4 regions of the Paracoccus sp. pheM1 genome follow, and region 1 is predicted to be linked to each of the others. Evidence: riboswitches for the same ligand, from Rfam matches in the RefSeq annotation. Region 1 holds a riboswitch; each other region holds the start of a gene.
What was found. Region 1 has a riboswitch for cobalamin ahead of nrdH (glutaredoxin-like protein NrdH). Riboswitches for the same ligand answer to the same signal wherever they lie in the genome.
Positions count from the first base shown of each region.

Region 2: it holds a riboswitch for cobalamin, as region 1 does, so the genes downstream of both, KF941_RS11085 (CbtB domain-containing protein) here and nrdH (glutaredoxin-like protein NrdH) in region 1, are expected to answer to the same signal.
Region 3: it holds a riboswitch for cobalamin, as region 1 does, so the genes downstream of both, KF941_RS24130 (ABC transporter substrate-binding protein) here and nrdH (glutaredoxin-like protein NrdH) in region 1, are expected to answer to the same signal.
Region 4: it holds a riboswitch for cobalamin, as region 1 does, so the genes downstream of both, KF941_RS07345 (DUF1852 domain-containing protein) here and nrdH (glutaredoxin-like protein NrdH) in region 1, are expected to answer to the same signal.

Region 1 is NZ_JAGXCX010000002.1:1,597,921-1,606,104, reverse strand. Features, by position in the region: gene KF941_RS21920 (C4-dicarboxylate transporter DctA) at 1-506, shown strand, start outside; gene KF941_RS21915 (LysR family transcriptional regulator) at 611-1,528, opposite strand; gene KF941_RS21910 (YeiH family protein) at 1,631-2,650, shown strand; gene KF941_RS21905 (DUF6635 family protein) at 2,718-3,548, shown strand; gene KF941_RS21900 (alpha-hydroxy acid oxidase) at 3,538-4,092, opposite strand; cobalamin riboswitch at 4,635-4,826, shown strand; gene nrdH (glutaredoxin-like protein NrdH) at 4,918-5,139, shown strand; gene nrdI (class Ib ribonucleoside-diphosphate reductase assembly flavoprotein NrdI) at 5,148-5,564, shown strand; gene nrdE (class 1b ribonucleoside-diphosphate reductase subunit alpha) at 5,546-7,672, shown strand; gene nrdF (class 1b ribonucleoside-diphosphate reductase subunit beta) at 7,735-8,184, shown strand, end outside.
Region 2 is NZ_JAGXCX010000001.1:2,169,865-2,178,048, reverse strand. Features, by position in the region: gene cobO (cob(I)yrinic acid a,c-diamide adenosyltransferase) at 1-22, shown strand, start outside; gene KF941_RS11105 (hypothetical protein) at 82-1,584, shown strand; gene bluB (5,6-dimethylbenzimidazole synthase) at 1,618-2,241, opposite strand; gene KF941_RS11095 (hypothetical protein) at 2,241-2,777, opposite strand; gene KF941_RS11090 (CbtA family protein) at 2,848-3,546, opposite strand; gene KF941_RS11085 (CbtB domain-containing protein) at 3,548-3,724, opposite strand; cobalamin riboswitch at 3,760-3,966, opposite strand; gene KF941_RS11080 (endonuclease/exonuclease/phosphatase family protein) at 4,127-5,179, opposite strand; gene leuD (3-isopropylmalate dehydratase small subunit) at 5,170-5,775, opposite strand; gene KF941_RS11070 (hypothetical protein) at 5,865-6,446, shown strand; gene leuC (3-isopropylmalate dehydratase large subunit) at 6,466-7,902, opposite strand.
Region 3 is NZ_JAGXCX010000003.1:277,808-285,991, reverse strand. Features, by position in the region: gene KF941_RS24135 (iron ABC transporter permease) at 1-603, opposite strand, end outside; gene KF941_RS24130 (ABC transporter substrate-binding protein) at 600-1,607, opposite strand; cobalamin riboswitch at 1,701-1,900, opposite strand; gene KF941_RS24125 (helix-turn-helix transcriptional regulator) at 1,962-3,395, opposite strand; gene aceB (malate synthase A) at 3,530-5,146, shown strand; gene KF941_RS24115 (isocitrate lyase) at 5,270-6,877, shown strand; gene xrtE (exosortase E/protease, VPEID-CTERM system) at 6,997-8,184, opposite strand, start outside.
Region 4 is NZ_JAGXCX010000001.1:1,459,766-1,464,858, forward strand. Features, by position in the region: gene KF941_RS07335 (ribbon-helix-helix protein, CopG family) at 1-347, opposite strand, end outside; gene KF941_RS07340 (conjugal transfer protein TraG) at 351-2,375, opposite strand; cobalamin riboswitch at 2,775-2,975, shown strand; gene KF941_RS07345 (DUF1852 domain-containing protein) at 3,102-4,082, shown strand; gene KF941_RS07350 (methionine synthase) at 4,111-5,093, shown strand, end outside.

The sequences.
Region 1 (8,184 bases):
ACGCCGTGCTGCCGCAGACCATGCGCAAGCTGGAACACCTGGGCATCAAGGACTCGACCGTGGGGCTGGTGGTGCCGACGGGCTATTCCTTCAACCTCGACGCCTTCTCGATCTACCTGACGCTGGCGGCGGTCTTCATCGCCCAGGCCACGAACACGCCGCTGTCCACCACCGACCTTCTGGCCATCCTGGGCGTGGCGCTGGTGACGTCCAAGGGCGCGCATGGGGTGCCGGGCTCGGCCATCGTGATCCTGGCCGCGACGCTGGCCGCGATCCCGGCCATCCCCGCCATCGGGCTGGTGCTGGTGCTGTCGGTCGACTGGTTCATGGGCATCGCCCGCGCCTTGGGGAACTACCTGGGCAATTGCGTCGCCACCGTGGTCGTCGCCTCGTGGGTGGGGGACATCGACCGCGACCGCGCCCGCCGCATCCTCGAGGGCGAGGACGTGCCGACGCTGGACGTGCTGGACGAGGACGCGCCGATGTCGCAGCCCCAGCATGGCTGACGAAGTCGCCTCGCGGGGCTGAACGGGACCCGCGCGACCGGCCCCGCCACACCCCCGAGAAGACGGCCTGCGCCTTCCCTCCCGATGGCGCAGGCCATTTCGCGTCAGGGGATGCCGGCGGCGAAGCCCTCGTCCGTCAGGATCTCGTCCGTCAGGATCCCGATCAGCGCCTGCTGCGCCCGCGTGCGATAGCGCTGCGGATTGGTCAGCAGCGAGAACGGCCGCTCTGCCCCCGGCAGCGGCAGGGTGCGGATCCAGCCGGCGGCGGCGGGCCGCGCCACCGCGCGTTGCGACAGCGCGGCAAGGCATTGGCTGGCGGCCACCGCGTTCAGCACCGCCTCGTTCGAGGGCAGTTCCAGCGCCAGGGGCAGCCCGGCCACGGAAAGCCCCTGCCCGGCCATCCAGGTCTCGAACTCGGACCGGGTGCCCGAGCCCGGCTCGCGCAGGATCCAGTTCTGCGCCGCCAACCCGGCCAGGGGCACGGCGTCGCGCCCGGCCCAGGGGTGATCGGTCGCCATGACCAGCACCAGCCGGTCGCGCGCCACCACCTGCCGGTGCAGATCGCCATGCGCCACCGCGCCCTCGACCAGCCCCAGGTCGGCGCCGCCCTCCTGCACCGCATCGGCGACCTGGGTGGTGTTGCTGACGGTCAGCCGCAATTCGATCCCCGGATGCATCTCGCGCAGCGCGATCAGCCGCGGCGGCAGCCAGTAGCTGGCGACGGTCTGGCTGGCATGGACCCGCAGCCGCCCGCGCGGCTCGCGCGCCAGATCCTCCAGCACCATCTCGGCCGTCTCGGCGCGGTCCAGCACCGCGCGCGCCTCGGCCATGAAGGCTTCGCCGGTCTCGGTCAGCACGATGCGCCGCCCCACCCGGTCGAAGAAGCGCACGCCATGCCGCGCCTCCAGCGCCGAGACGGCGGCGCTGACCGCCGATTGCGTCAGGTTCAGCGCCTCGGCCGCGCGGGTGACATGCTGCCGCTCGGCCACGGCAAGGAAGATGCGGAGCTGTTCCAGCGTCATGGCCAACTGATAAGCAAAATCGAACGATATGGCAAATATAATGCGATGGATTGAACGTGTATCCGGGACCATGTTCCGCCTTGCAAGCAAGGAAACGCGATCATGTCCTCGACCCAGCAGAACCAGCAAACATCTTCCGCGATCACGGCCTGGCTTTCCGCCACGCTGCCGGGGCTGGGGCTGACCTTCGGCATCGCGGTCCTGGCGACGGCGGTGCAGCGCTTCTCGGGCATCCCGGCGCTCAGCCCGCTGGTGGTGGCCATGGTGCTGGGCATGGCGCTGCGCAACCTGGCCGGCACGCCCGAGGCGGCGCGGCCGGGCATCGGCTTTTCGCTGCGCCGCGTCTTGCGTTTCGCCATCGTGCTGCTGGGCTTCCAGCTGACGCTGGAGCAGTTGCGCGCCGTGGGCCTGCCGGGGGTGGCGGTGATCGCGGTGGTGCTGGCCGCGACCTTCGTCTTCACCAAATGGGCGGGGCGGGCGCTGGGGGTCGAGGCGCGGCTGGCCGAGCTGATCGCGGCCGGCACCTCGGTCTGCGGCGCCTCGGCGGTGATCGCGACGAACACGGTCACGCGCGGAACGGACGAGGACGTGGCCTATGCCATCGCCTGCGTGACGGTCTTCGGCTCGCTCTCGATGATCGTCATGCCGCTGCTGGGCGAGATGATGGCGATGGGGCCTTCGCATTACGGCATCTGGGTCGGCGCCACCGTGCATGAGGTGGCGCAGGTCGTCGGCGCCGGCTTCCAGCATGGCGCCGAGGCCGGGCAGGCCGCGACCGTGGCCAAGCTGAGCCGGGTGATGCTGCTGGCGCCGCTGATCCTGGTGCTGGGCGCGCTGGCGCGGCGCGGCGGCAAGGCCGCGCATGGCTCGGCGCCGACGCCCTGGTTCGTGCTGGGCTTCATCGCCGTCGTGCTGCTGAACAGCGCCCTGCCCCTGCCCGAGGCGCTGCATGCCGAGGTGGTCGGCCTGACCGCCTTTCTGCTGACCATGGCGCTGGCGGCGATGGGGCTCGAAACCGACATCCGCAAGCTGCGCGCCAAGGGCGTCCGGCCGCTGGCGCTTGGCGCGCTGGCTTGGCTGTTCATCTCGACCCTGGGCCTGGGGCTGGTCGCGCTGCTGTGACCGCGCGGCATTGAGCCGCCCCGCCGCGATGCCTAGATTGGGCGCGATCCGCCAAAGGACCGCGCCCATGGCCCTACAGCCCGCCGACCCCCGCCCGATGACCCGGCGCGAGACCGAGGTCCGCCGCTTCGTCCGCGCCCGCTATGGCCCGCGCGGCACGCTGGCGCTGCATCGCCACGCGCTCGGCCTCGACCTGCTGCGTGCGCCGGTGAACGTCATGCTGTCGCCGCTGTTCCTGCTGGTGCGGCTGGCCGCGCCGCTTCTGCGCCGGATCGGGCTGCGGCGCGCTGGCGACTGGCTGTCGCGCCGGCAGATCTTCCTGAAATCCGACGTGGCGCAAAGGATCGAGGCCGATCTGGCCCATTTCATCGACGACCTGGCCGAAAAGGGGCTGGCGCCCCGGGCCGCGCCGCAAAGCGTCGCCCGCGCCGTCTCGGACTATGCCGAAACCCGCAATGCGGTCTCCGAGATCACCACCTCGGTCCTGGTGCTGGGCTCGGGGCTCTTGCTGTTCCACCGCGCCACGCCGGGGGTGATCTCGCTGGCCGGGCCGGTCGCGCATCTGCGGGCGCAGGCACAGGCGGTCGAGGATTTCGCGCTGGGAAGCTGGGCCGGCCGCATGTGGTATGGCGCCTTCCCGCGAGAGCTTTCCAGCGTGGATCTGCTGCTGACCGGGGTGGTGCTGGCCATGGTCGCCTCGGTCCTGACCACCTTTGCCGGGCTGGTCGCCGATCCGGTCCAGCTTTGGACCGGCATCCACAAGCGCCGGGTGCTGCGGCTGCTGCGCCGGCTGGACCGGGCCGAAGACGGGCCGGGGCTGGGGCGCGAACATGTGCTGGCCCGGCTGGGCGACCTGTCGGATGCGGCGCTGAGCCTGTGGCGCAGCTTCAAGGGCTAGGCCAAAGCACGGTTTCGTCGATCCCGGCCAGGTCGCGACGTCCGGTCAGGGCCATGGCGACCTCCAGCTCGGCGCGCAGGATGGTCAGCATATGCGCGACCCCCGCCGCGCCGCCCACCGCCAGGGCGTGGATCTGCGGCCGCCCGACCAGCACCGCCAATGCCCTCAAGGCCAGGGCCTTCAGCGCATCGGTGCCGCGGCGGATGCCGCCGTCGCACAGCACCGGGATGCGCCCGGCGACCTGGCGGGCGACGACCGGCAGCGCCTCGGCCGTCGCCGGCAGCGTGTCCAGCGCCCGGCCGCCGTGGTTCGAGACGATCACCCCGTCCGCACCCACCGCCACGGCGCGCTCGGCATCATGCGCCGACATGATGCCCTTGAGCAGCAGCGGCAACCGGGTCTGCGACTTCAGCCGCGCTCTTTGATCTGGCGCGCGGTCACGACGGTGACGGTCCGTGGCGTGTCGAGCAGCGGCGCGGTGATCTTGTCCGAGGCGCTTTCGGTGGTCTTGTAGCTGGTCTCGGCCTCGCTGCCCTGCTGGCAGCGGATGACCACCGTCTCCAGCGTCACGGTGTCCTGCGCCTGGGCGGGGCCGCCGACCCCCGCGGAAATGGCAAGGACCGGAAGCAGGCCCAGGGTCGGCAGCAATTGCGCGGCAGACCCCGAGGCTGGCGGTTTGGGATGGGTTTTGTTCATGGGTTATCCCGGCACAAAGATGCCTCGCCTTCCGCCGGCAGGCAGAGGTGACAGAAAGTGTTTACTTATCAATGGATTGCGCTCTGGCGCGCCGGAACGGGAACGGGAACGGGAACGGGAACGGAGCCCCGGTTCACGTGCGCGCGATCCACGCAAGAGGGCGAATTGTCGTGCTTTGTCAAACGACGCGACGTCATTCCATGCCATGTCCCCGCGCCTGTTGCCATAATCCAACAGGCGCGCAGGTGGGGCGGCCCGTGGCCGCAGCCCGTCCACCGCCATGGCCCGGCGGCAAATCGAGCCCTTGGCGCGATCCGGGAACCCCACCAGATATTCCCGGCGCGGCCCGGCCATCCACTAAATATGGATTGACCCGGCCCGTGACCCGTGGCTAACTGCCGGGGTCATGGTTGCCCTGGGGCCGACTCGGGGATGAAAAGGGAAGCCGGTGAAAAGCCGGCACTGCCCCCGCAGCTGTAAGCGGCGAGCGACGCTGGAATGCCACTGGGGCCAAGGCTCCGGGAAGGCCGGCTAAGCCGAGACCCGCAAGTCAGAAGACCTGCCATGGCGCGAAAGGACGAAACCGTGCGGCGGGCGCGGGGCTGGAACAGGGTCCGGTGGCACGCCCATCGGCCCGGCCCCCTCTTGCCGACAGAACAGAAGGAGCCGAGCCATGTCCATCACCGTTTACTCCAAGCCCGCCTGCGTGCAATGCACCGCCACCACGCGGGCGCTCGACGCGCGCGGCCTGGCCTATCAGCTGATCGACCTGACCGAGGACGACGCGGCGATGGAACTGGTCGTCTCGCTGGGCTATCGCCAGGCCCCGGTGGTCGTCGCCGGCGATGCGCATTGGGCGGGCTTCCGGCCCGACATGATCGGCCGGCTGTCCTGACCGGCGCCATGGGCGGGCTGGTCTATTATTCCTCGGCCTCGGGGAACACCGCGCGCTTCGTGGCGCGGCTGGGGCTGGCGGCCGGGCGCATCCCGGTCTCGCCGCGCGATCCGCTGCCCGAGGCGGCAACGCCCTATGTGCTGATCTGCCCGACCTATGCCGACGGGACCGGCCGGGGCGCGGTGCCCAAGCAGGTGATCCGCTTCCTGAACGATCCCGCCCGCCGCGCCGGCCTGCGCGGCGTCATCGCCGCCGGCAACCGCAATTTCGGGGCGACCTATGCCTTGGCCGGCCGGGTGATTTCTGACAAGTGCAACGTCCCCGTGCTGTATCGATTCGAGCTGGCGGGGACTGATCTGGACATTTCCCGCGTGCAGGCGGGGCTTGAGAAATTCTGGGGGACGGAATGCTTGACGATGGCGTAAAGGCCGAGCTGGACTATCACGCGCTGAACGCGATGCTGAACCTTTACGACGGCGAGGGCCGCATCCGCTTCGACGCGGATCGCAAGGCCGCGCGGCAGTATTTCCTGCAGCATGTCAACCAGAACACCGTCTTCTTCCACTCGCTGGACGAGAAGCTGGGCTACCTGGTGGACGAAGGCTATTACGAGGCCGAAGTCCTGGACCAGTATCCGCGCGCCTTCCTGCACCGGATCTGGGACGCGGCCTATGCGCGCAAGTTCCGCTTTCCGACCTTCCTGGGCGCCTTCAAGTATTATACCAGCTACACGCTGAAGACCCGCGACGGGCGGCGCTATCTGGAACGCTACGAGGACCGGGTGGTCATGGTCGCGCTGGCCTTGGCGCGCGGCGACGAGGATCTCGCCATGCGCTTCATGGAGGAAATCCTGTCGGGCCGGTTCCAGCCCGCGACGCCGACCTTCCTGAACGCCGGCAAGAAATCGCGCGGCGAACTGATCTCGTGCTTCCTGCTGCGGCTGGAGGACAACATGGAAAGCATCGGCCGCGGCATCAATTCGGCGCTGCAGCTTTCCAAGCGCGGCGGCGGCGTCGCGCTGATGCTGACCAACCTGCGCGAGGCCGGGGCGCCGATCAAGGGGATCGAGAACCAGTCCTCGGGCGTCATCCCGGTGATGAAACTGCTGGAGGACAGCTTTTCCTATGCCAACCAGCTGGGCGCGCGGCAAGGCGCGGGGGCGGTCTACCTGAACGCGCATCACCCCGACATCCTGCGCTTCCTGGACACCAAGCGCGAGAATGCCGACGAGAAGATCCGCATCAAGACGCTGTCGCTCGGCGTGGTGATCCCGGACGTGACCTTCGAACTGGCCAAGAAGAACGAGGACATGTACCTGTTCTCGCCCCATGACGTGGAAAAGGTCTATGGCATGGCCTTCTCGGAGATTTCCGTCACCGAGAAATACGCCGAGATGGTGGACGACAAGCGCATCCGCAAGAAAAAGATCAACGCCCGCGCCTTCTTCCAGACCCTGGCCGAGATCCAGTTCGAAAGCGGCTATCCCTATATCATGTTCGAGGACACGGTGAACCGCGCCAACCCGGTCGCCGGCCGCATCAGCATGTCGAACCTGTGCAGCGAGATCCTGCAGGTGAACGAGGCCAGCACCTTCGACGAGGATCTGAGCTATCGCCACCTCGGCACGGATATTTCCTGCAACCTCGGCTCGCTCAACATCGCCGCGACCATGGACGGGCCGGATTTCGGCGCCACGGTCGAGACGGCGATCCGGGCGCTGACCGCGGTATCGGAAATGTCGGCGATCGAGGCCGTGCCCTCGATCCGGCGCGGAAACGACGAGGCCCATGCGGTGGGGCTGGGCCAGATGAACCTGCACGGGTTCCTGGCGCGCGAGCGCATCCATTACGGCAGCCCCGAGGGGATCGAGTTCACCTCGGTCTATTTCGCCGCCGTCGCCTATCACGCCATCCGCGCCTCGAACCTGTTGGCGCAGGAAAAGGGCCGCAGCTTCAAGGATTTCGAGACGTCGAAATATGCCGACGGCACGTTCTTCGACAAATACGTGACGCGCGACTGGCTGCCGACGCTGCCCGATGTCGCGCGGGTGTTCGAGGGTGTCGCGCTGCCCACGCGCGAGGACTGGGCCGCGCTGCGGGACGCGGTGATGCGGCATGGGCTTTACAACCGCAACCTGCAGGCGGTGCCGCCCACCGGCTCGATCAGCTATATCAACAACTCGACCAGCTCGATCCACCCGATCGTCGCCAAGATCGAGATCCGCAAGGAAGGCAAGATCGGCCGGGTCTATTACCCCGCCGCCTTCATGTCGAACGAGAACCTGGACTATTACCGCGACGCCTACGAGATCGGCCCCGAGGCGATCATCGACACCTATGCGGCGGCGACCGAACATGTCGACCAGGGCCTGTCGCTGACGCTGTTCTTCCCGGCCGAGGCCACGACGCGCGACATCAACCGCGCCCAGATCCATGCCTGGAAGAAGGGCATCAAGACGATCTATTACATCCGGCTGCGCCAGACCGCGCTGGAGGGCACCGAGGTGCAGGGCTGCGTTTCCTGCACGCTTTGAGGCGGGGGCTGTCTGCCCCCGCACCCCCGAGGATATTTGGACACGAAAGAAAGGGTCTTCGGATGAAGGACCATGCGCCGCGCACGCCCCTGCGGGCCATCAACTGGAACCGGCTGGAGGACGAGAAGGACCTGGAGGTCTGGAACCGGCTGACGGTGAACTTCTGGCTGCCCGAGAAGGTGCCGCTGTCGAACGACGTGCAGAGCTGGGCCACGCTGCGCCCCGAGGAGCGCGAGCTGACCATCCGCGTCTTTACCGGGCTGACGCTTCTGGACACGATCCAGAACACCCTGGGCGCGCCGGCGATGATGCCCGATGCGATCACCCCGCATGAGGAGGCGGTGCTGTCCAACATCGCCTTCATGGAGGCGGTGCATGCGCGCAGCTATTCCTCGATCTTCTCGACGCTGTGCCTGACGCCCGAGGTGGATGCGGCCTTTCGCTGGGCCGAGGAGAACCCGCACCTGCAGCAGAAGGCCCGGCTGGTGCTGGAGGAATACAAGGCCGGCTCG
Region 2 (8,184 bases), on a different contig from region 1:
GCAACCGGGGGTGGAGTTCTAGCCTGTTTCCTGTCATCTGCCGCTTGTGCAGGATCAGTGAATTCGAAAGGATGTTCGGACATGTTTGCGAGACAAGGCCTTGTGGCGCTGCTGGCGATCTGCCCCGTCTCGGCGGCCTGGGCCGTGCCCGCCACCGAAGAGGGGGCCGCGCGGCTGCGCGGCGTTTTCCAGACCTATTTCGGCGGCACCGAGGGCGTGGTCGCCGTCACCCCCCAGGGCGAAAGCTATGAACTGCGGATCGACCCGGCGCCGCTGCTGGCGCAGGTTCCGGCCGAGCAGGCCCAGGTCAGCGTCTCGGCCCTGACCTATCGGCTGACCGACAATGGCGACGGCAGCTGGGGCGTCAGCGAGGACCAGGTGCTGAGCTGGTCGGTGGTGGTGCCGCGCCTGTTCGAGCAGAAGGGCACGACCAGGGTCGAATCCACCGGCATCTGGGACGAGGGGCTGATGAGTTTCCGCGAACAGACGGCGGTGATGACGGATTACGTCATCGAGTCGGTGCAATATGCGCCCCCGCCGCCGCCCGGCGCCGAAGCCGCGCCCGAACAGCCCCCGACCGAGCCCGAGGTCGTCTCGCGCGATCACCAGCGCACGGCGCGGATGGAGGTGTCGCTGACCGGCGCGCCCGGCAAGGCCGGCGGCGTCGACCAGGCCATGAGCTTCACCGCCGAGGGGCTGGAGCAGTCGCAGGAGATCCTGATGGGTCCGGGCGGCCAGCCGATGACCTTCCAGATCACCGCGCCCGGCTACGAGGGCAGCGGCCAGATCACCGGCGCGCGCACCGAAGGCATGCTGTCCCTGCTCGCCTGGTTCGTCGCCCACCCGTCCGAGGAGCTGATCAAGGGCTCGCAGGACGGGCTGCGCGACAAGCTGGCCGCCGCCATGCCGCTGTGGGACGACCTGTCGATGGAGGCGGTCCTGCATGATCTGAAGATCGGCTCTCCGCTGGGCGAGTTCGGCCTTGCCTCGACCAAGGTGACGGTCGGCCTGTCCGGCGCCACCGCCGACGGCCGGCTGCACGAACGGGTGGCGCTGTTGGGCGTGACCGTGCCCGAGGGCGTGCTGCCGCCCTGGGTCGAGCCGATCCTGCCGCAAGAGGTGACGCTGGATTTCACCGCCTCGGGCTTCGACCTGGCGGCGCCGGCGAAGATGCTGATCGAGGGCTTCGACCTGGCCGCCGAGGAACCCTTTGCGCGGCTGGTGCCCGAACAGCTGCAGGCGGCGCTGCTGCCTGGCGGCACGGCCGACCTGAAGCTTGCGCCGTCGCAGATCAAGGGCGACGGCTACCAGATCGACTATCGCGCGGACATCGCGGCCGGTCCGGGCGCGGCGCCCACCGGCGCGGCGCTGATCTCGGCCACGGGGCTCGACAAGGTCGAGGCGGCGCTGGCCGCGGCCCCGCCCGAAGAGGCCGCCCAGCCGCTGATGATGCTGCGCATGGCCCGCGCCATGGCCAAGCCCGGCGCGAGCGGCGAGAATGTCTGGGACATCCAGATGCCCGAGGGCGGCGGCCCCTTTACCGTCAACGGCCAGCCCATGGGCCCGGCCACCTCGCAGCCCTGAACCAAGCGGCCCCGCCGGATGCGGCGGGGCCTTTCAGCGCCGTTGCCAGCCGGAGGCGGTGTTTTCCTGCCAGCCGGTGCGGTGCAGCAGCGGCGTGTCGTCGGTGAACTCGGGCCAGCCCAGGCAGAGCAGCGCCGAGAACTCCCAGCTTTCGGGCACCGCCAGCAGCGGGCCGATCCGCGCGGGGTCGAGGATCGAGACCATGCCAAGCCCCAGGTTGCGCACCCGTGCCGCCAGCCACAGCGCATGGATCGCCATCGCCGTCGATTGCCGCAGGGTCTGCGGCATGGTGGCGCGGCCAAGGCCGTGGCCCTCGGACGGGTCGATCTCGGTAAAGACGGCCAGCCAGACCGGCGCGCGGTCCAGCCCGGCGAGCTTCAGCGCATCGTATTCCTGCCGCTGCCGGCCCTGGTAGCGTGCGGCGGCCCGGGCATTGCAGCGCAGGAAATCGGCGCGGATCGCGGCGCGCAGATCGGGGCTTTCGACCCGGATCACCCGCCAGGGCCGGGCATTGCCGACCGAGGGCGCCAGTTCCATCGCCGCGCGCAATTCCTCCAGCAGCGGCTCGGGGATCGGGTCGTCGCGGAAATGCCGCACGTCGCGGCGCCAGCACAGGATGCGGTCCAGCGCCGCCTGGTCCTCGGGGCCGAACCGCATCATCGGGGCGTGGCGCAAATGGCGCTGTCGGGCAGGCCCTCGGCCCCGGCGCGGATGCCGACCGGGCGGTCGGGCACGGTCAGTTCCACGGCGAGCGGCCGGCCCGCCACGGTCAGCGGGCGGTGGTCGTTCGAGTTCAGCTCGACCCGCAGCCGGTCGCCGGCGGCGAGCATGTCGAGGTGATGGGCCGGGCCGTAGAGCCGGGCGATCTTGGCGCCGTTCAGGTAAAGATGCGCATGGCCCTCGCCGCGGCGATCGGCCAGCCCGGCATGTTCGGGGGCGAAGCAGAAGCCCTCGGCCTCGACGAACAGGTTCCAGCCGGCGGTGCTGTCGGGCTCCAGCCGGGCCGAGGCGGTGGCGCTGCCCGCGGGCAGGTCGATGGGCGCGCCGTGGTCATGCGCCGCGGCCTGGGTGCCGTGGCCATGCGCGCCGTGGTCGTGGCCGTCCAGCGTGATGCCGTTGGCGGCGGCGATGACGAAGCCCATGCCGCCGCCGAAGATCAGGCCGATCAGCAGCATCGGGATCGAACGATCCATGTCTTTTCCCCGCTTTCATGAAAGGGCCGGGCGCGACAGGCACGCCCGGCCGAAACGGTTGCGGCCCGGATCAGGCGGCTTGCGGCACCGGCGCGCGTTGGCTTTCGCGCTGCCAGAACCAGCCGGCCAGCAGGCCGAGCAGCGCCCAGGCCATGGCGCCGGCACCCAGGGCGCGCCCGGCGAATTCCGCCGAAAGCTCGGGCGGGACCGGGCCGGCATAGCTGTCGGGCTGCGGCGCGCCGATCACATGCGGCGCCAGGATCAGCACGATGGCCACGCCCCAGGCCGCCCAGCCCTTGCCAAAGGCGACCAGCCACAGCGCGAGCCCGGTGGCGGCGGCGGTGCCCAGCCACCAGATCGCGCGCAACTGCACATCGGCGGCGGCGACGCCCGGCACTTCCGGCGCCAGGCCGAAGGCGGGGGCAAGCTGCATGGTCAGGTAGCCGGCCAGGCCCCAAAGCAGCCCCTGCCGCGCCGTGACCGCGTTGCCCTGCGCCTCGGACAGCGCCATCAGCGCCACCAGCATCAGCCCGTAGCCGGCATAGACCATCATGGTGAACAGGACCGAAAGCATGTTGCGGGTCCATTCGAAGGGCCCCAAGTCCTGGTGCGCGCCGACGGCCTCGGCGCCGAAATGGGCCAGTTGGCCGGATTCATACAGTTCGGCATGCAGCAGCACGGGCTGCACGAACCAAAGCTGCAACAGGGCGGCAATCAGCCCCGTTGCAGCGCCAGCGATCAACCCGCTGGTCAGAATGCGCGAGAACATGTCAGTGGCAGGGGAAGCCGGTCGCGTGACGCACGTCATGGGCGGCGTCATGCAGGGTCTCGGCCTGCACCAGCCCGGACATGAAGATCAGCCCGAAGCCGATCGCGAAGGCGGCGATGGCGGGAAACAGGACCGAGGCGCGGCTGGCGCCGGCGGCGGTCATGGGTTTTGCGGTCATCTGCGACCCTTTCCTTTGGTCGTCCAACCCGACGACATTGCGGTTCCTGCATCGGCAGGTCTCCTGGCTTGCGGGTCACGGCAGACGCCCGCCTTCCCGGCCGGATGGCCAGTGGCGCGATGGACGTCCGCTCTCCGCCTACAGTCGCGGGGGCGGCTGCGGATTTGGCCCCCGAGACGCCGAGGACCGCACCGCATTCCCTTTTGGCCCCGGAAAGGGGCACCGATACACGCGCATGTTACCTGCGATGCCGCGGCGGCGGCAAGCGGAATCGGGTGGCCGCTGCGGGCGGGGTCGAAGGCCGGGCGACGGGCCGGCAGGCGGCGCCGTCGCATGGGTATTTGGACAACGGAGAAGATGCCGGGGCATCGCGCGGGGACGGGCGGAAGGGGCTTGTCCGAATCAGGGTGCCGGCGGCCAGTCCAGGTCGACCCAGACCAGCCGGTGCGCGGAAGCGGCCAGCGCGGCCTTGGCCAGCGGTCCCTCGGCCGGCCAGAACACGCCCGAGTCCAGCACCTTGAGCGGCCTTGCCGGCAGGACGTAGTCGACGCGCAGGTTGCCCGGCGGCTTGTCGTCCGGCCAGTCGCCGGTATCCAGCGCCGGATCGCCCCGGTGGCCGTCGTTCACCCCGCCCTTGGCCGTCGCGCCGCCCGCGCTGCGGGGCAGGGGGTCGGTGACATGGGCCATGATCCGGGCCAGCGCCTCGGGCCGGCCTTCGCTGTCCAGGGGGTCGAGGTTCAGGTTCCCGGCCAGAACGAAGGGGCCGTCGGGCAGGTGATGCAGCCAGAACGCCAGCTCGTCATGGTTGCGTCGCCCGTTCAGATCCTCGGGCCCGTCGAAGACCGGCGGCGTCGCGGACATGGCCAAGAGGTGCAGCGGCCGGCCCGCGACCGTGACCACCGCATCCCAATGCGCGGTCGAGGACAGGCGGCGGATGGCCGCCACCTCCTCGGGCAGCGGCGGCATCAGGTTGTCGGGCAGGTCGCGCCAGAGGAAATCCGTGTAATCCTTGACCGGCCCGAGCGGATGGCGCGACAGGATCGCCATGCCGCCCTGCCCCGAGAAGGTGCCGAAGCCCTGCGCATCGTCGGCCGTGCCCAGCCGCCCGTCGGCGTTCAGGTCGAGCCCGGTCGCCATGCCGGAATTCGGCCGGGCGGCGAAGCGGTGCGGATAGTCCAGCCCGGCCTGCGCCAGCCTGGCGGCAAAGGCGTCCAGCGCGCTGTCCTCGTAATCCCAGTCGAAATGCGTCAGCAGCAGGATGTCGGGCCGGGTTTCCGCCAACACCTGCACCACGGCGTCGATCTGCGCATCCTTGCGGCCGAGGTCGCGCAACAAAAGCCCCGGCCCGTCGCGCGACAGGTCGGGGCTGAAGGTCGCGATCCGCAGCGGATCGGCCTGGGCGGCCAGGCCAAGGGCGGCGATCAGCGCCGCCCCGGCAAGCAGCCTTACACCCAAGGCCGGCTCTGGGCCATCTGCGCCTCGTAGGCGTCGATGGCGGGGGCCTTTTCCATGGTCAGGCCGATGTCGTCCAGCCCGTTCAGCAGGCAGTGGCGGCGGAACGGGTCCAGCTCGAAGGGGAAGCTCTGCCCGTCCGAGGTGGTCACGGTCATGTTTTCCAGATCCACGGTCATGCGGGCGTTGGCGCCCTTCTTGGCGTCCTCCATCAGCACGTCCACCACCTCTGGCGGCATGACGATGGGCAGGATGCCGTTCTTGAAGCAGTTGTTGTAGAAGATGTCGGCGAAGCTGGTCGAGATCACGCAGCGGATGCCGAAATCCAGCAGCGCCCAGGGCGCGTGTTCGCGCGAGCTGCCGCAGCCGAAGTTGTCGCCGGCGACGATGATCTGGCTGTCGCGCCAGGCCGGCTGGTTCAGCACGAAATCCGGGATCTCGTTGCCCTGGGCGTCATAGCGCATCTCGTCAAACAGGTTCTTGCCCAGACCCGAGCGGTGGATCGTCTTCAGGAACTGTTTCGGGATGATCATGTCGGTGTCGATGTTGACCAGCGGCATGGGTGCCGCGATTCCGGTCAGGGTGGTGAACTTGTCCATGTCGTGATCCTCGCAGAATTGACTTGGGCCGCAGCGGCCCGTTAACCGAGACCCGTCCGGCGCCTTGCGCCATGGAAAGGGCTTCGCTGATGTTTTTCGGGTTTTCCAGCCTTGCGGCCCTGCGCGCCTGCATTGCGCGCGACTGGAGGCCGCAGATCGGAGACCCCGAGATCACCGGCTGGCTGACGGTGCTCTCTTACTTCCTGTGCTTCGTGCTGGCCGTCATGGTGCTGCGCCGCCGTCCGGCCGGCGCGGCGCGCGGGCTGTGGCTGACGATCGCCGGGCTGATGGCCTTCCTGGGGGTGAACAAGCAGCTGGACCTGCAGACCGCGCTGACCGCCACCGGACGCTGCATGGCGCGGGCGCAGGGCTGGTACGACGACCGCCATATGGTGCAGCTGGCCTTCATCGCCGGGCTGGTGCTGGGCGTGGCACTCGCGCTGGCCTGGACGACGAATGCCCTGCGCGGGCACATGCGCCGCAACGGCCCGGCCCTGCTGGGGCTGGCCGTGCTGTGCGGCTTCGTGCTGGTGCGCGCGGTGGGCTTTCATCATGTGGACAGGCTCATCAGCGCCGATTTCGCGAACATCAAATACAACTTCTGGTTCGAGAACGCCGGGCTCTGGCTGATTGCGATCAACGCCTTGATGCTGCTGCGGCGGGGCCGGTAAGGCCCCGCGCCGCCCGCCATCAGACGGTTTCCGCCAGCAGTTCGCGCACGTCGGTCAGGTGGCCCCTGATCCCGGCTGCGGCCGCCATCACCGGCGACATCAGGTGGGTGCGGCCGCCCCGGCCCATGCGGCCCTCGAAGTTGCGGTTCGAGGTCGCGGCGCAGCGCTCGCCCGGCGCCAGCTGGTCGGGGTTCATGCCCAGGCACATCGAGCAGCCGGCCAGGCGCCATTCGAAGCCGGCGTCGATGAAGATCTTGTCCAGCCCCTCTTCCTCGGCCTGCATGCGCACCAGGCCCGAGCCCGGCACCACCATGCCGCGCACGCCCGGCGCCAGCCTGTGGCCCTTCAGGATGCCGGCGGCGGCGCGCAGATCCTCGATCCGGCCGTTGGTGCAGGAGCCGATGAAGACCGCGTCGATGCTGATCTCGTTCAGCGGCGTGCCCGGCTTCAGGCCCATGTAGTCCAGGCTGCGGCGCGCGGCCTCGACCTTGCCGCCCTCGAAATCCTCGGGCGCGGGCACCCTGCCGGTGATCGGCAGCACGTCCTCGGGCGAGGTGCCCCAGGTCACGACCGGGGCGATGTCCTCGCCGCGGATGGTGACGACCTTGTCCCAATGCGCGCCCTCGTCCGAGAACAGCGTCTTCCACCAGGCGACGGCGGCCTCCCATGCGGCGCCCTTCGGGGCGTGCGGGCGGCCCTTGACATATTCGAAGGTCTTTTCGTCCGGCGCGATCAGCCCGGCGCGGGCGCCGCCCTCGATCGCCATGTTGCAGACGGTCATGCGGCCTTCCATCGACAGGTCGCGGATCGCCTCGCCGCAATATTCGATGACATAGCCGGTGCCGCCGGCGGTGCCGGTGGCGCCGATCACCGACAGGGTGATGTCCTTGGCGGTCACGCCGGGACGCAGCTTGCCGGTGATCTCCACCTTCATGTTCTTGGATTTCTTCTGGATCAGCGTCTGGGTGGCCAGCACATGCTCGACCTCCGAGGTGCCGATGCCATGCGCCAGCGCGCCGAAGGCGCCATGCGTCGCGGTGTGGCTGTCGCCGCAGACCACGGTCATGCCGGGCAGGGTCCAGCCCTGCTCGGGGCCGACGATATGCACGATGCCCTGGCGGATGTCGTTCATCGGGTAATAGTTCAGCCCGAATTCGCGCGCGTTCTTGTCCAGCTCGGCGACCTGGATGCGGCCCTCGGGGTTCTCGATCCCGTCCACGCGGTCGGGCGTCGTGGGCACGTTGTGGTCCGGCACGGCGATGGTCTGGTCGGGGCGGCGCACCTTGCGCCCGGCCATGCGCAGCCCTTCGAAGGCCTGGGGCGAGGTCACCTCATGCACCAGGTGCCGGTCGATATAGAGGATGCAGGTGCCGTCCTCGGAACGCTCGACCACATGGGCGTCGAAGATCTTGTCGTAGAGGGTGCGGGGCGCGCCCGCGTTCGTGTTGCCGGTCATGGCTGTCTCTTTTCTGGAAGACTAGCTGGGAAAGGGCGGAGGGGGTGCCGCAGCCTGCGGCAGGGCGCGCGCAAGCGCCCGCTCCCGTCAAAGTCGGGCGGTGACGGACAGGCTTTCGCCGTAGAACCGGCCGGGCAGGCGGGCGCGGTCGTGAATGTCGAAATAGACGAATCCTCGCATAGGGGCATTAATAGGGCGATTTCACATCATATTCAATATCGCCACACGGCCCTGTTAATTCCAAGTTGGGAAATGGTCCCTATCTTGGCGCCGAAAGACACG
Region 3 (8,184 bases), on a different contig from region 1:
CAGCAGCCAGAACATGATGCCGCGCGCCTGCTCGGCGCTGGCCGATTGCGCGATGATCAGCGCGGTCAGCGCATTGAACATCTGCGAGCCGGCGATGCCCGCCAGGATGATGACCCCGGCGCCGCGCATCCCGGTTCCGCCGCCGGCGGCGCGCGCCAGCGCCGCGACCAGCGCGAAGGCGGTCAGCGCCCCGGCAAAGGCGCCCGCCGACATGCTGAGCAGCCCTGCGCCGATCCCCGCCACCGCGACCGTGACCGCCCCGGTCGAGGCCCCGGCCGAAATCCCCAGCAGATAGGGCTCGGCCAGGGGGTTGCGCAGCAGCGCCTGCAGGATCAGCCCCGACAGCGCCAGGCCTGCGCCGCCGCAGGCCGCGACCACCGCCCGCGACAGCCGGTAATGCCAGATCACGCTGGCGTCGATCGGGTCGAGCGCGGCCGAGCCAAGCCCGGCCTTGACCGCCAGCACCTCGATGACGGTGGCCAGCGGAATGCGCGTCTCGCCCACCGCCGTGCCGAAGAGCAGCGCCGCGACCAGCACGGCGGGGGCCAGCCACAGCCAGCCCCGATTGCGCCCCGTGCTGCGGGTCGCGGCGCGCACCCTCATTGCAGGTCGAACCCGGCCAGCGAGTCCGCCAGCGATTCCAGCGCGTAGATCGCGCGCACCGAGGGGTCCATCGCATTGGCCGGCATGGTCAGGATGCGGTCGTTCTTCACCGCCTCCATCTCGCTTGTCACCGGGTCCGAGGTCAGGAAATCGCGCTTGACGGCGATGTCGTCGGCGGGAAAGCGGCGGCGGTTCATCTCGGCCGCGACGATGAAGGTCGGGCCGGCCTTGGCGATGGTTTCCCAGCCGACGGTCGGCCATTCCTCGGGCGAGGCGACGACGTTCTGCACCCCCAGCTTGGACAGCATCCAGCCCGGCACGCCATTGGCGCCCGCGACATAGGGGTCGATCTCGATCTCGGCCGAGGAATACCAGAACAGGCCCGACACGCCCTCGGGCAGGTCCAGCGCCTGCGCCCGCTCGACCGCCGCCGCCTCGCGCGCCTTCAGGTCGGCGATCACCTCGGTCCCGCGCTCCGATACGTCGAAGATCGCCGCCAGTTCCTCGATGCCCTGGTAAAGCAGCGCGGTGTCGAACAGGACCGAGCGCGCGCCGTCCATGCTTTGCGTATTGTCCTTGCCGACGCATTCGGTCGGCATGATCCAGCTGGGGATCTGCGCGTCGTCGAACATCTCGCGCGTGCCGACCGCGCCCTGCGGGCCGATCATCCATTCATAGGCCGTGACCACCAGCCCAGGCTTCTTGGCCAGCACGCTTTCGAAGCTGGGGGCGTTGTCGGCCAGCCGCTCGACCCTGGCGTCCGCCTCGGCGAATTCGGGCAGGACCGGGTTGATCCACAGCGCCGTGCCCGCCACCTTGTCGGCCAGCCCAAGCATATACAGGATCTCGGTCGTGCTTTGCCCGACGCTGACGACGCTTTCGGGCGCCTTGTCGAAAGTGACCTCGTGGCCGCAGCTGGTCAGGGTCAGCGGGTATTCGGTGCCCGCCAGCGCCATCGGCGCCAGGGTGGACGTGGCGATGATCGCCGTGGTGAGCCTCAGCATGATGTTTCCTTCCGCTACATCATGAACAGGCCGGATGAGCGGATGGAGACCGGGCCAATGCCGGTCGCAACCCCTCCCGAGCCGACCCGCTCGGATTGGTCAAACGTCGTCGGCAGGTCTCCTGACTGGCGGGTCACGGCAGGGATGCGGCCTTCCCATGGCACGGGGCCACAGTGGCGTTCTCGCATCCTGCTCGCCGCCTACAGTTGCGGGGGCAGTTCCGGTTCGGGGCCTTGCGACCCCGGCGGATTCCCTTTCAATTCCTTGCGGAAACCGACGCGCTCTCCCTAGCTGCCGGCGCGGGCGCTGGCAAGCGTCAGCATGGGCGCCCGGCCACGGCCTGCCTGCGGGCGCCTAGCCCTCCTCGAAGCTGAAGATCGCCAGGCTGCGCTCGCGTTCGTTGACGCGCAGCCGGCGGTTGATCGGGGCATGGGCGCGGGCCGAGCAATCCGGCCGCTCGCAGAGATAGCAGTTCAGCCCGATGTCCACCGGCCGGATGCGGTCCAGGTCGATGCCGTCGGCATAGACCAGCCGCGGCGCATAGGCCACGTCGCAGCCCAGCCCGATCGCCAGCCGTTGCGCCGGTGCGCCATGGGTGCCGCCGGCCCGCGCCACCGTGCGCGCGATCGAGAAATAGCTGGCGCCCTCGGGCATGCGGATCACCTGGGTCTGCACCCGGTCCGGCGTCTCGAAGGCGGCGTGGATGTTCCACAACGGGCAGGTGCCGCCGAAGCGCGAGAACGGGAACCGCCCGGCGCTGAAGCGTTTCGAGATGTTCCCGGCCCGGTCCACCCGCACGAAGAAGAACGGGATGCCCCGCGCCTCGGGGCGTTGCAGCGTCGACATGCGATGCGCGGTCTGCTCGAAACTGGCGCCGAAGCGGTGGCCCAGCAGCTCGACGTCGTAGCGCGCCGATTCGCAGGCGGCGAGAAAGCGGGCATAGGGCATCATCAGCGCCGCCGCGAAGTAATTCGCCAGGCTCACCCGCATCAGCGCGACGGCAGGCGGGTCGGCCAGCCCCGCCTCGTCGACCAGCCGGGCGATCAGCGGTTCCTGCTCCAGCCGGGCCAGCAGCACGCCGATCTGGAAGCGGCGGCTGGATTGCGCCAGCAGTTCCGACAGCATCAGCTCGCGCCGGTGCGGGTCGAAGCGGCGCAGCTGCTCGCCCATGACCGGGGCGGGCAGGATGCGCACAGCGATGCCATGCGCGGCCAGCCGGCCGGTCAGGGCCATATGCGGCTCGTTGCGGTGCAGCGCCAGCTCCTCGGCCAGCGCCTCGGCGGCGCGGTCCAGCGCATCGACATGGTTGCGCCGGGCATAGAACCAGCCGCGCACCGCATCGACCGGGCGCGATGTGCCGGCCAGCGCCTCGACCTTGTCGCGGTCGGTCAGCGGGTTGTCGTCGGCCTGCGGCCGCAGCAGCGCCTGGCGGTGGCTGTCGTGCAGCCGCACGAAGGCCGCCGCGATCCGCGGCGAGGCTTGCAGCACCGCCTCGATCTCGGCGCGGGACGGCGCGCCTGCCTCCAGCGCCGGATCCTTCAGCGCCGCGGCGAAATCCGCCGCAAGCTGCGCGTCGGTCGAGGGCGCAAGCTCGGCGATGTTCATGTCATAGACCTCGGCCAGCCGCATCAGGAAGCGCGCCGAGGCCGGGCGCTGGTCGGATTCGATCAGCGTGACATAGCTGGCCGAGACGCCCAGCTCGGCCGCCATCTGCGCCTGGGTCAGCCCCAGCGACTGGCGCAGCACGCGCAGGCGCTGGCCGATGATCAGTTTCTCGCCTCGGGCCATGTGACAAACCTTACAAGTTCTGCGGCTGCACGGTGACAAGACTGACCGCAACACCCGTTGTTTTCAAAGCAATAATGCACATGCAGCATGACATTACTACTGTGACATTACGCCGTGAATCACAGGAGGCCGCCATGCCGCTCGACCGCAATGCCCCACCGCTTCCGCCCGTCGTCCTGCGCGCCGTGCCGGGCGCGGATCATGTCCTGACCCCCGAGGCGCTGGGTTTCGTCGCCGCATTGCAGGCCCGCTTCGGCCTGCGGCTGCATGCGCTGATGGTCGCCCGCGCCCGTCGGCAGGAGCGCATCGACCGGGGCGAGTTGCCCGACTACCTGCCGCAGACGCGCGAGATCCGGCAGGGCATCTGGCAGGCCGCCCCCGTCCCGCCCGCGCTGGAGGATCGCCGGGTCGAGATCACCGGCCCGGTGGATCGCAAGATGATGATCAACGCGCTGAACTCGGGCGCGCGCGTCTTCATGGCCGATTTCGAGGATGCGACCGCGCCCAGCTTTGCCAATGTCATCGCCGGGCAGGCGAACCTGATCGACTATCGCGACGGCACGCTGGAGCACCAGGCGAATGGCAAGAGCTATCGCGTCGGCCCCAACCCGGCGCTGCTGGTCGTCCGCCCGCGCGGGCTGCACCTGCCCGAGGCGAATGTGCTGATCGGCGGCCAGCCGGTCTCGGCGGCACTGTTCGATTTCGGCCTGTCGCTTTATCATTGCGGACGGGCGCTGGCCGCGACCGGGCGCGGGCCGTTCTATTACCTGCCCAAGCTGGAAGCCCATGGCGAGGCGCGGTTCTGGAACGAGGTCTTTGCCTTTGCCCAGGACCGCATGGGGCTGGCGCAGGGCACGATCAAGGCCACGGTGCTGATCGAAACCCTGCCCGCCGCCTTCGAGATGGACGAGATCGTCTGGGAGCTGCGCGACCATATCGCCGGGCTGAACTGCGGCCGCTGGGACTATATCTTCAGCTATATCAAGACCCTGCGCAGCCATGCCGCCTATGTGCTGCCCGACCGGGCGCAGGTCGGGATGGAGGACGCCTTCCTGGCCGCCTATGCCGCCCGCGTGGTCAAGGTCTGCCACCGCCGCGGCATCCATGCCATGGGCGGCATGTCGGCGGCGATCCCCGTCCGGGGCGATGCCGAGGCGAACGAGGCCGCCTTTGCCCGCGTCCGCGCCGACAAGCAGCGCGAGGTCGGCATGGGCTTCGACGGCTGTTGGGTCGCGCATCCCGACCTGGTGCCGGTGGCGCAGGCGGTCTTCGACGCCGCCATGCCCGGTCCGAACCAGATCCGCAAGCCGCGCCAGCAATGGCGGATCGAGCCCGCCATGCTGCTGAAACCGCATCAGGGCCGGATCACCGAGGCGGGCGTGCGGCTGAACATCCAGGTCGCCGTCGAATACCTGGCGCAATGGCTGTCCGGCCGCGGGGCGGTGCCGATCCAGAACATGATGGAGGATGCCGCCACCGCCGAGATCAGCCGCGCCCAGCTGTGGCAATGGCTGCGCCACGGCGCCCCGGTCGCGCTGGAGGGCGGCGGGGAGCGCCGGCTGACCGCCGAATGGCTGGGCGAGTTGATGCAGGCCGAGATCGTGCGCATCCTCGACCGGCTCGGCCCGAACGGGTTCCATCGCGGCCATTACGCCTCGGCCGCGCGCATCGTGCAAGAGGCGGCCACGGCCGAGACCCTGCCCGATTTCATCACCCTGCCGGCCTATGACCTGCTGAACGCGCTGGACTGAGGGGCCCGATGGACATCATCCGCACGCTTTCCCCCTTTGGCGGACCGCTTCCCCCCGGATGCCCCGCCTTGCCGCAAGCCGCGGCTGCCGATCCCCGAACCGACCCTGCTGAAAGGAAGCATCATGAGCAGAAAGACTTTTTCGGAAATCCATGCCGAGGTGTCGTCCCGCTACCCCTCCGGTCAAACGCCGGGTGGCGTTTCGGTCGATGACATCGTGCAGCTGCGGCTGCAGAACACCTATGACACGCATCTGGACATCGCCCGCGGCATGGCCGGGGTCATGCGCGCCGACATGGCGGCCTATGACGCCGACCCCGGCAAGTTCACCCAGTCGCTGGGCTGCTGGTCGGGCTTTCACGCCCAGCAGATGATCAAGGCGGTCAAGCGCCTGCGCGGCACGGCCAGGGGCACCTATGTCTACCTGTCGGGCTGGATGGTCGCGGGCCTGCGCAACCGCTGGGGCCATCTGCCCGACCAGTCCATGCATGAAAAGACCGCCGTGGCCGACCTGATCCAGGAGATCTACGTCTCGCTGCGCCAGGCCGACGAGGTGGCGCTGAACGACCTGTTCAAGGCGCTGAAAGCCGCCACGACCGAGGCGGAGCGGCAGCAGGCCATCGCGGCGATCGACGGTTTCGAATCCCATGTCGTGCCGATCATCGCCGATATCGACGCGGGCTTCGGCAACGAACACGCCACCTATCTGCTGGCCAAGGAACTGATCAAGGCCGGCGCCTGCTGCCTGCAGATCGAGAACCAGGTCTCGGACGCCAAGCAATGCGGCCACCAGGACGGCAAGGTCACGGTCCCGCGCGAGGATTTCATCGAAAAGCTGCGCGCCTGCCGCCTGGCCTTCGAGGAACTGGGCGTGGACGATGGCGTCATCGTCGCCCGCACCGACAGCCTGGGCGCCGGGCTGACGCAGAAGGTGCCGGTCAGCCAGCGGCCGGGAGACCTGGCCTCGGACTATATCAAATGGCTGAAGGTCGAGCCGATCACCGAAGCGAACCCGATCCGCGAGGGCGAGCTGGCGCTTTACCAGAACGGCGCCTTCGTCAAGCCGGCGCGGCTGCCGAACGGGCTTTTCCCCTTCCGCGAGGGCACGGGGCGGCAGCGGGTGATCGAGGATTGCATCGCCAGCCTGACCCAGGGCGGCGCCGACCTGTTGTGGATCGAGACCGACACGCCCAACGTGGACGAGATTGCCGGCATGGTGGCCGAGATCCGCAAGGCGGTGCCGAACGCCAAGCTGACCTATAACAACTCGCCCAGCTTCAACTGGACGCTGAACCTGCGCAAGCAGGTGCGGGCGCAATGGCTGGCCGAGGGCAGCATTGCCGAGGCCGACTACCCGGACGGCAACGAATTGATGAAGCCCGATTTCGACGATACCGACCTGGGCCGCGAGGCCGACGCCCGGTTGCAGCGCTTCCAGACCGACATCTCGGCCCGCGCGGGCGTGTTCCACAACCTGATCACGCTGCCGACCTTCCACCTGACCGCCAAGTCGGTGGACGAACTCAGCCGCGGCTATTTCGGCGAGGAAAAGATGCTGGCCTATGTCAGGACCGTGCAGCGCCAGGAGATCCGCCGCGGCATCTCGGCGGTCAGGCACCAGCACGAGGTCGGCTCGGACCTGGGCGACAGCTTCAAGGAGATGGTCGCGGGCGAGCGCGCGCTGAAGGCGGGCGGCCATGCCAATACCATGAACCAGTTCGCCGCCGAATAGGCCGGATCAGGCCGGAGCCGCCTGCCTTCGGTGGATTCGCTCATCGGCCCCGGCCTGCTTGCGCCGCCCCTGGTCCTTCGGGGGCGGCGCTTTTACCGTGCCGCCCGGCACGCCCTTGTTCAGATCAATGCCCAGTTGCCGCTGGCCGCCGCGGCGGCGAAGACCACGAGGTTCGCTGCCGCATGCGCCCATACCGCGTCGGTCAGCCTGCCGCGGCGCCTGTAGACCAGGGCAAAGGCCAGCCCGGCGACGAAGGCCGCCGCGCCGCTGTCATGGAGCAGCGCGAAGGCGGCCGAGGACATCAGCACGGCGCCTGCCTGCCCGGCCGGGCCGGGCAGCTTCAGCAGGTGGCCCAGCAGATAGCCCCGGAAGGCCGCCTCTTCGATCAGGGGCACCAGCAGCACGGTGCCGGCCAGGCGCAGCACGATCCAGCTTGCCGCCGCAAGCCCCAGCCCGGCGAAGGGCGGCGGGGGCGCCTCGCCCCCCGCGGCGACGCCGGCGGCAATCCACATGACGCCGACCGCGACGCCGACCTGCAGAGGCAGCGGATCGACGCGCCAGTCGAGCCCGGCCCAGACCGGAAGGAACAGGACCAGCCCCGCGCACATCGCCGGCACCCGGTAGGGATAGGCCGCTTCGGGATTGGTGAAGAATGTCGATACGAAAAGACCCGAGAGCAGCAATACCACCAGCGGCACCAGCATCGCGCTGACCGGATCGTGCCGGAAGGCGGCCGTCCTTGCGCCAAAGGCCGGGCCGGCCTTTTCGCCCCGCCACAGCGCCGGCACCAGATGCGCCGCGCCGACCATCCCGATGCTGAGCAAGGTGAACAGCAGCCAGCCCGCATAGCTGTGAAAGGCATTGACCGCGAGGTCGGGCGATATGCGCGCCCCGATCCAGATCAGGACCGCGATGCGCAGCACGTTCAGGCCGAAACTGGCCAGCAGCCCGATCGGCAGCAGCACCAGGGCCAGAGGCAGGCGCAGGCGCCGCCGCTCGAGCGCGATGAAGCCGGCCATCACCAGGGTGATGAGCGCAAAGCCTTGCATCCCCGAGCATGGGTCGCCCACGCGGATGAGGAAATCGTCAAAGCCGATCACCATCTCGTTCGGGGCGGCCGCGACCCTTCCCGGCAGCAGGGCAAGCAGGCGCAGCACCAGCTCGAATGTGGCGGCGGTCAGGGGCGGCCAGCCCCAGGTGCCGTTGAAAAGCCCGGTCAGTTCCGGCGAGAGCAGCGCGATCCCCATGGCCGCCCACAGCCAGGGGCCGCCCCGGCGAAGCACCGAAAGCCAGCAGGCGATGGGCGC
Region 4 (5,093 bases), on a different contig from region 1:
AAGCGGTCATAGCGCTGGCCGCCCTGCGCCTGCGCGGCGGCCTGCGCCGCCTCGGGCAGCACCGGGGTGGCGGTCAGCCAGGACCGCATGAAGATCGCGAAGGCCTCGTTGGCGATGCCGATATCGCGTTCCAGCCGCTGGATGCTGCGGTCGATACGATCGAGCCGGCGGGTCGTGGCAGCCTCCTGCCGTTCGTCGGCATCGGGGGTGAGGAAGGAGGCGATGGCCGCCTCGGCGATGAGCGAGCGGGATTTGCCGCGCCGGTCGGCATAATCGGCCAGCAGCAGCATCAGGTCCGGGTCGAGATAGACCGAGAGGCGTTTCTTCTTGTCGGCATGTTGCGGCATGGCTCAAAGCTCCATTCCATCGTTCTGGTCCATGGAGATCTGGCGCGCGACCCGGCGCATGTCGCGCACCAACCCCCGGTTGCGGCCCGCCTGCTGTTCCGAGGCATCGAAGTCGGGATCGAATTCGTTCTCGGGAGGCGCAGCCGGCTCCGGGGCGATGTCCTGATACGGCTCCAACCCCGGTTCGCGGCGCAACCCGGCATCGTCCGAGTCCGCGGACGATTGCGCATCGGCCTGTGCAGCGCCGGCATGTGGCGCTGCTCCGGCATCAGCCCCCTGCCCCACGGCATCCAGCTGTGGCGGCTTCAGCCCGGTCCAGTCGTCCGACCGCGCTACCGGCGCAACCCCGCGCGGATCCGGCGGGGACAGCACCCGCTCGCGGAAGCGCGGATCGGCATAATAGCGCGCCTTCCTGGCCCGGATCGGCGGCGTGCCGGCGACCATGACGATCTCGTCCTCGGGCGGCAGCTGCATCACCTCGCCGGGGGTCAGCAGGGGCCGGGCCGTCTCGGAGCGCGAGACCATGATATGCCCGAGCCAGGGCGCGAGGCGGTGCCCGGCATAGTTCTTCATCGCCTTCATCTCGGTGGCGGTGCCAAGGGCGTCGGAGACCCGCTTCGCGGTCCTCTCGTCATTGGTGGCGAAGCTGACCCGGACATGGCAATTGTCGAGGATCGAGTTGTTGGGACCGTAGGCCTTCTCGATCTGGTTCAGCGATTGCGCGATCAGGAAGGACTTGATGCCGTAGCCGGCCATGAAGGCGAGGGCAGATTCGAAGAAGTCCAGCCGCCCGAGGGCCGGAAACTCGTCGAGCATCAGCAGCAGGCGGTGGCGGTCGTCCTTGGCATGCAGGTCCTCTGTCAGCCGTCGCCCGATCTGGTTGAGGATCAGCCGGATCAGCGGCTTGGTGCGGTTGATGTCCGAAGGCGGCACAACGAGGTAGAGCGTCGAGGGTTTTTCCGCCGCGATCAGATCGGCGATGCGCCAGTCACAATGCGATGTCACGGCCGCCACGACCGGGTCGCGATAGAGGCCGAGGAAGGATATCGCCGTGCTCAGCACCCCGGAGCGTTCGTTCTCGGACTTGTTCAGCAGTTCCCGCGCGGCGCTGGCGATGACCGGATGCGGCCCGGCCTCGCCCAGATGCGGGGTCTTCATCATCGCCGCCAGCGTCGCCTCGATCGAGCGGCGCGGATCGGAGAGGAAGGCGGCGACGCGCGCCAGGGTTTTTTCCTTCTCGGCATAGAGCACGTGCAGGATGACGCCGACCAGCAGGGCGTGGCTGGTCTTTTCCCAATGGTTGCGCTTTTCCAGCGAGCCCTCGGGATCGACCAGGATGTCGGCGATGTTCTGGACGTCGCGCACCTCCCATTCCCCACGCCTCACCTCCAGCAGCGGATTATAGGCGGCGGAACCCGCATTGGTCGGATCGAACAGCAACACCCGGCCGTGTCTGGCCCTGAACCCGGCGGTCAGCTGCCAGTTCTCGCCCTTGATGTCGTGGACGATGGCCGAGCCCGGCCAGGTCAGCAGTGTCGGCACCACCAGCCCGACGCCCTTGCCGGAGCGGGTCGGCGCGAAGCAGAGCACATGTTCCGGCCCGTCATGGCGCAGATAGTCAACACCGAGCTTGCCCAGCACGACGCCGTCGGGACCGAGCAGCCCCGCCCGTTCGATCTCGGCCCGGCCCGCCCATCGGGCCGAACCATAGGTCTCGACATCCTCCGCCTCCCGGGCACGCCAGACCGACATCAGGATGGCGATGCCGATGGCGAGGAAACCGCCCGAGGCGGCGATGATGCCGCCCTCCATGAAGATGCGCGGGGCGTAGGCGTCGTAGAAATACCACCACCAGAACAGGGCCGGCGGATAATAGACCGGGATGCCCCAGAGATCGAACCATGCCGGGCCGAGCTGGGGCTGGAAGCCGAGCCGCCAGGCCGTCCATTGCGTGCCGGACCAGACGAACATCAGCACGATCAGGAAGACCACGCTGATCTGGCCCCAGAGAATCTTCGTGCCGGACAAGGTGGTTCCAGCCTCCCTGCAGGTATCCGATGCAATGAGGAAAACCCGCCTGTCGCGGGATTCAACGGCTATGCTTGGGCTGATCGCAAGCTGGCACACTTTGGCGTAGAAATACTTGCGGAATGCGGTGCCCCGACCGCCAGCGCAAGTTGCCAACCACCATCACAAGATTGGCCAGCTTCGGCCAAGAGAGCGGCCCCGCCGCTTCCTATTAACGCTGATTGCCACCAGCGCATACGATGCGAAGAGCCCTTGGCGGACAATCACTCTACGAGGATCGACATGGGGTTCTCCTGACCGAGCTGCCGTCGTCGCTTTACCTCTCTCCTGTGTCATCCTCATAATCTAGATGAGAATTTCGATGCCTCCGCCAGGTTGACTTGGGCGCGGATCCAGCCGACCCTGCCGACAGATCAAGGTGCCGGGGGAAACCCCGGGTAAAAGGGAATCCGGTCAGGCTTTCGCCAATTCCGGAACTGCCCCCGCAACTGTTGGCGGAGAGCCTGTCCGACATGCCACTGGCGCGGATTTCGCGTCGGGAAGGCCGGTCCAGGTGACGACCCGCAAGTCAGGAAACCTGCCTCGATCTTTCACCTGTTCCGGCCGCGGTGGGCGCGTCGGGAGCGGCCTATCCGCAAGGTGAAATCGCCGCTTCGTGACAACCGTCACGGGGATCGTTTGGTTTTCATGGCCCGTGACCGCGGGCCGCTCGGAAGGCATGCCAGGATGAGTGACCTCGCCTATTCCATTACAACCGTTCGTTTCGACGACACCTATCGCCCGTCGGACAACACTCGCGCCACAACCAATTTTGCCAATCTGGCCAGGGGCGAGGCGCGGCAGGACAATCTGCGCAACGCGATCACGATGATCGACAACCGTTTCAATGCGCTGGCGGATTGGGACAATCCGGGCCGTGACCGCTATTCGGTCGAGCTCGACATCATCTCGGTCGCAGTCAGCATCGGCGGTGGACGCCATGTCGATGCCTTTCCGTTGATCGAGATCTTGAAGCCGACCATCCTCGACCGCCTGTCGGGTCGACGGATCGCGGGTATCGCGGGGAACAACTTTTCGTCCTATGTGCGGGATTACGACTTCAGCATCGTGCTGCCCCGGCACAATCGGGATCGCAAGGATCTTGATACGCCGGAAGATTTCGGAGACCTGCACGGCAACCTGTTCAAGAGCTTCCTGCACTCGGCAGCCTATCGGCAATGCTCCGGGAAACCGCCGGTCATCTGCCTGAGCGTCTCGACCAGCCGGACATATCACAGAACTGAGAACCGACACCCGGTTCTGGGCGTCGAATACCGGCAGGGCGACTTATCCCTCACCGACCGCTATTTCGGCAAGATGGGGTTGCAGGTCCGCAACTTCATGCCCCCGAACGCGGTTGCGCCACTGGCGTTCTATCACACGGGCGACCTGCTCAATGACTATTCGACGCTGGAGCTTGTCGGCACGATCAGCACGATGGAAACCTTCCAGCGGATCTATCGCCCGGAAATCTACAACGCCAACTCTCCTGCGGGTTCGACATATCGGCCGAGCCTGACGCATCGGGACTATTCGCTGACGCGGGTCACCTATGACCGCGAGGAACGCAGCCGGCTGGCGGTCGAGCAGGGCGAATTTGCCGAGGAACATTTCATCACGCCCTGCCGGGACATTCTTGCAGAATGGTCCGGCCAATACGCCGCCTGATCATCCGAACCAGCCAGGAAAACGCGCAATGAACAAACTTCTGCCCACCTCCACCGCAGGAAGCCTGCCCAAACCGTCATGGCTCGCCGAGCCGGAAAAACTCTGGTCACCATGGAATCTGCAAGGAGAGGAGCTGCTTGAAGGCAAGCAGGATGCCCTGCGCGTGGCCCTGCATGATCAGCGGCAGGCGGGCATCGACATCGTCAGCGACGGCGAGCAGACGCGCCAGCATTTCGCCACCACCTTCATCGAGCATCTGGAAGGCGTCGATTTCGAGAAACGCGAAACCGTCCGGATCCGGAACCGCTATGATGCCAGTGTCCCGACCGTCGTCGGCGCCGTATCGCGCAACAGGCCGGTATTCGTCGAAGATGCGAAATTCCTGCGTGCACAGACCGATCAGCCCATCAAATGGGCCCTGCCGGGTCCGATGACCATGATCGACACGCTCTACGACGGCCATTACAAAAGCCGTGAAAAGCTGGCCTGGGAATTCGCCCGTATCCTCAACGAAGAGGCGCGGGAGCTGGAGGCGGCCGGTGTCGACATCATCCAGTTCGACGAGCCGGCTTTCAACGTTTTCTTCGACGAGGTGAACGACTGGGGGGTTGCAGCGCTGGAGCGGGCGGCCGAAGGTCTGACATGCGAAACAGCCGTTCACATCTGCTATGGCTACGGGATCAAGGCCAATACGGACTGGAAGAGGACTCTGGGTGCGGAATGGCGGCAATACGAGTCAGTCTTCCCCAAACTGCGGACATCCAGCATCGACATCTTGTCGTTGGAGTGTCAGCACTCCCACGTTCCGATGGATCTGATCGAGCTTCTGCGGGGAAAGAAGGTGATGGTCGGGGCCATCAACGTGGCGACCGACACGATCGAAACCCCCGAAGAGGTTGCCGAGGTCTTGCGCAAGGCGTTGCAATTCGTGGAGGCCGACAGGCTTTATCCCTGCACCAATTGCGGGATGGCGCCCTTGTCGCGCAACGTGGCAAGGCGGAAGCTGGCGGC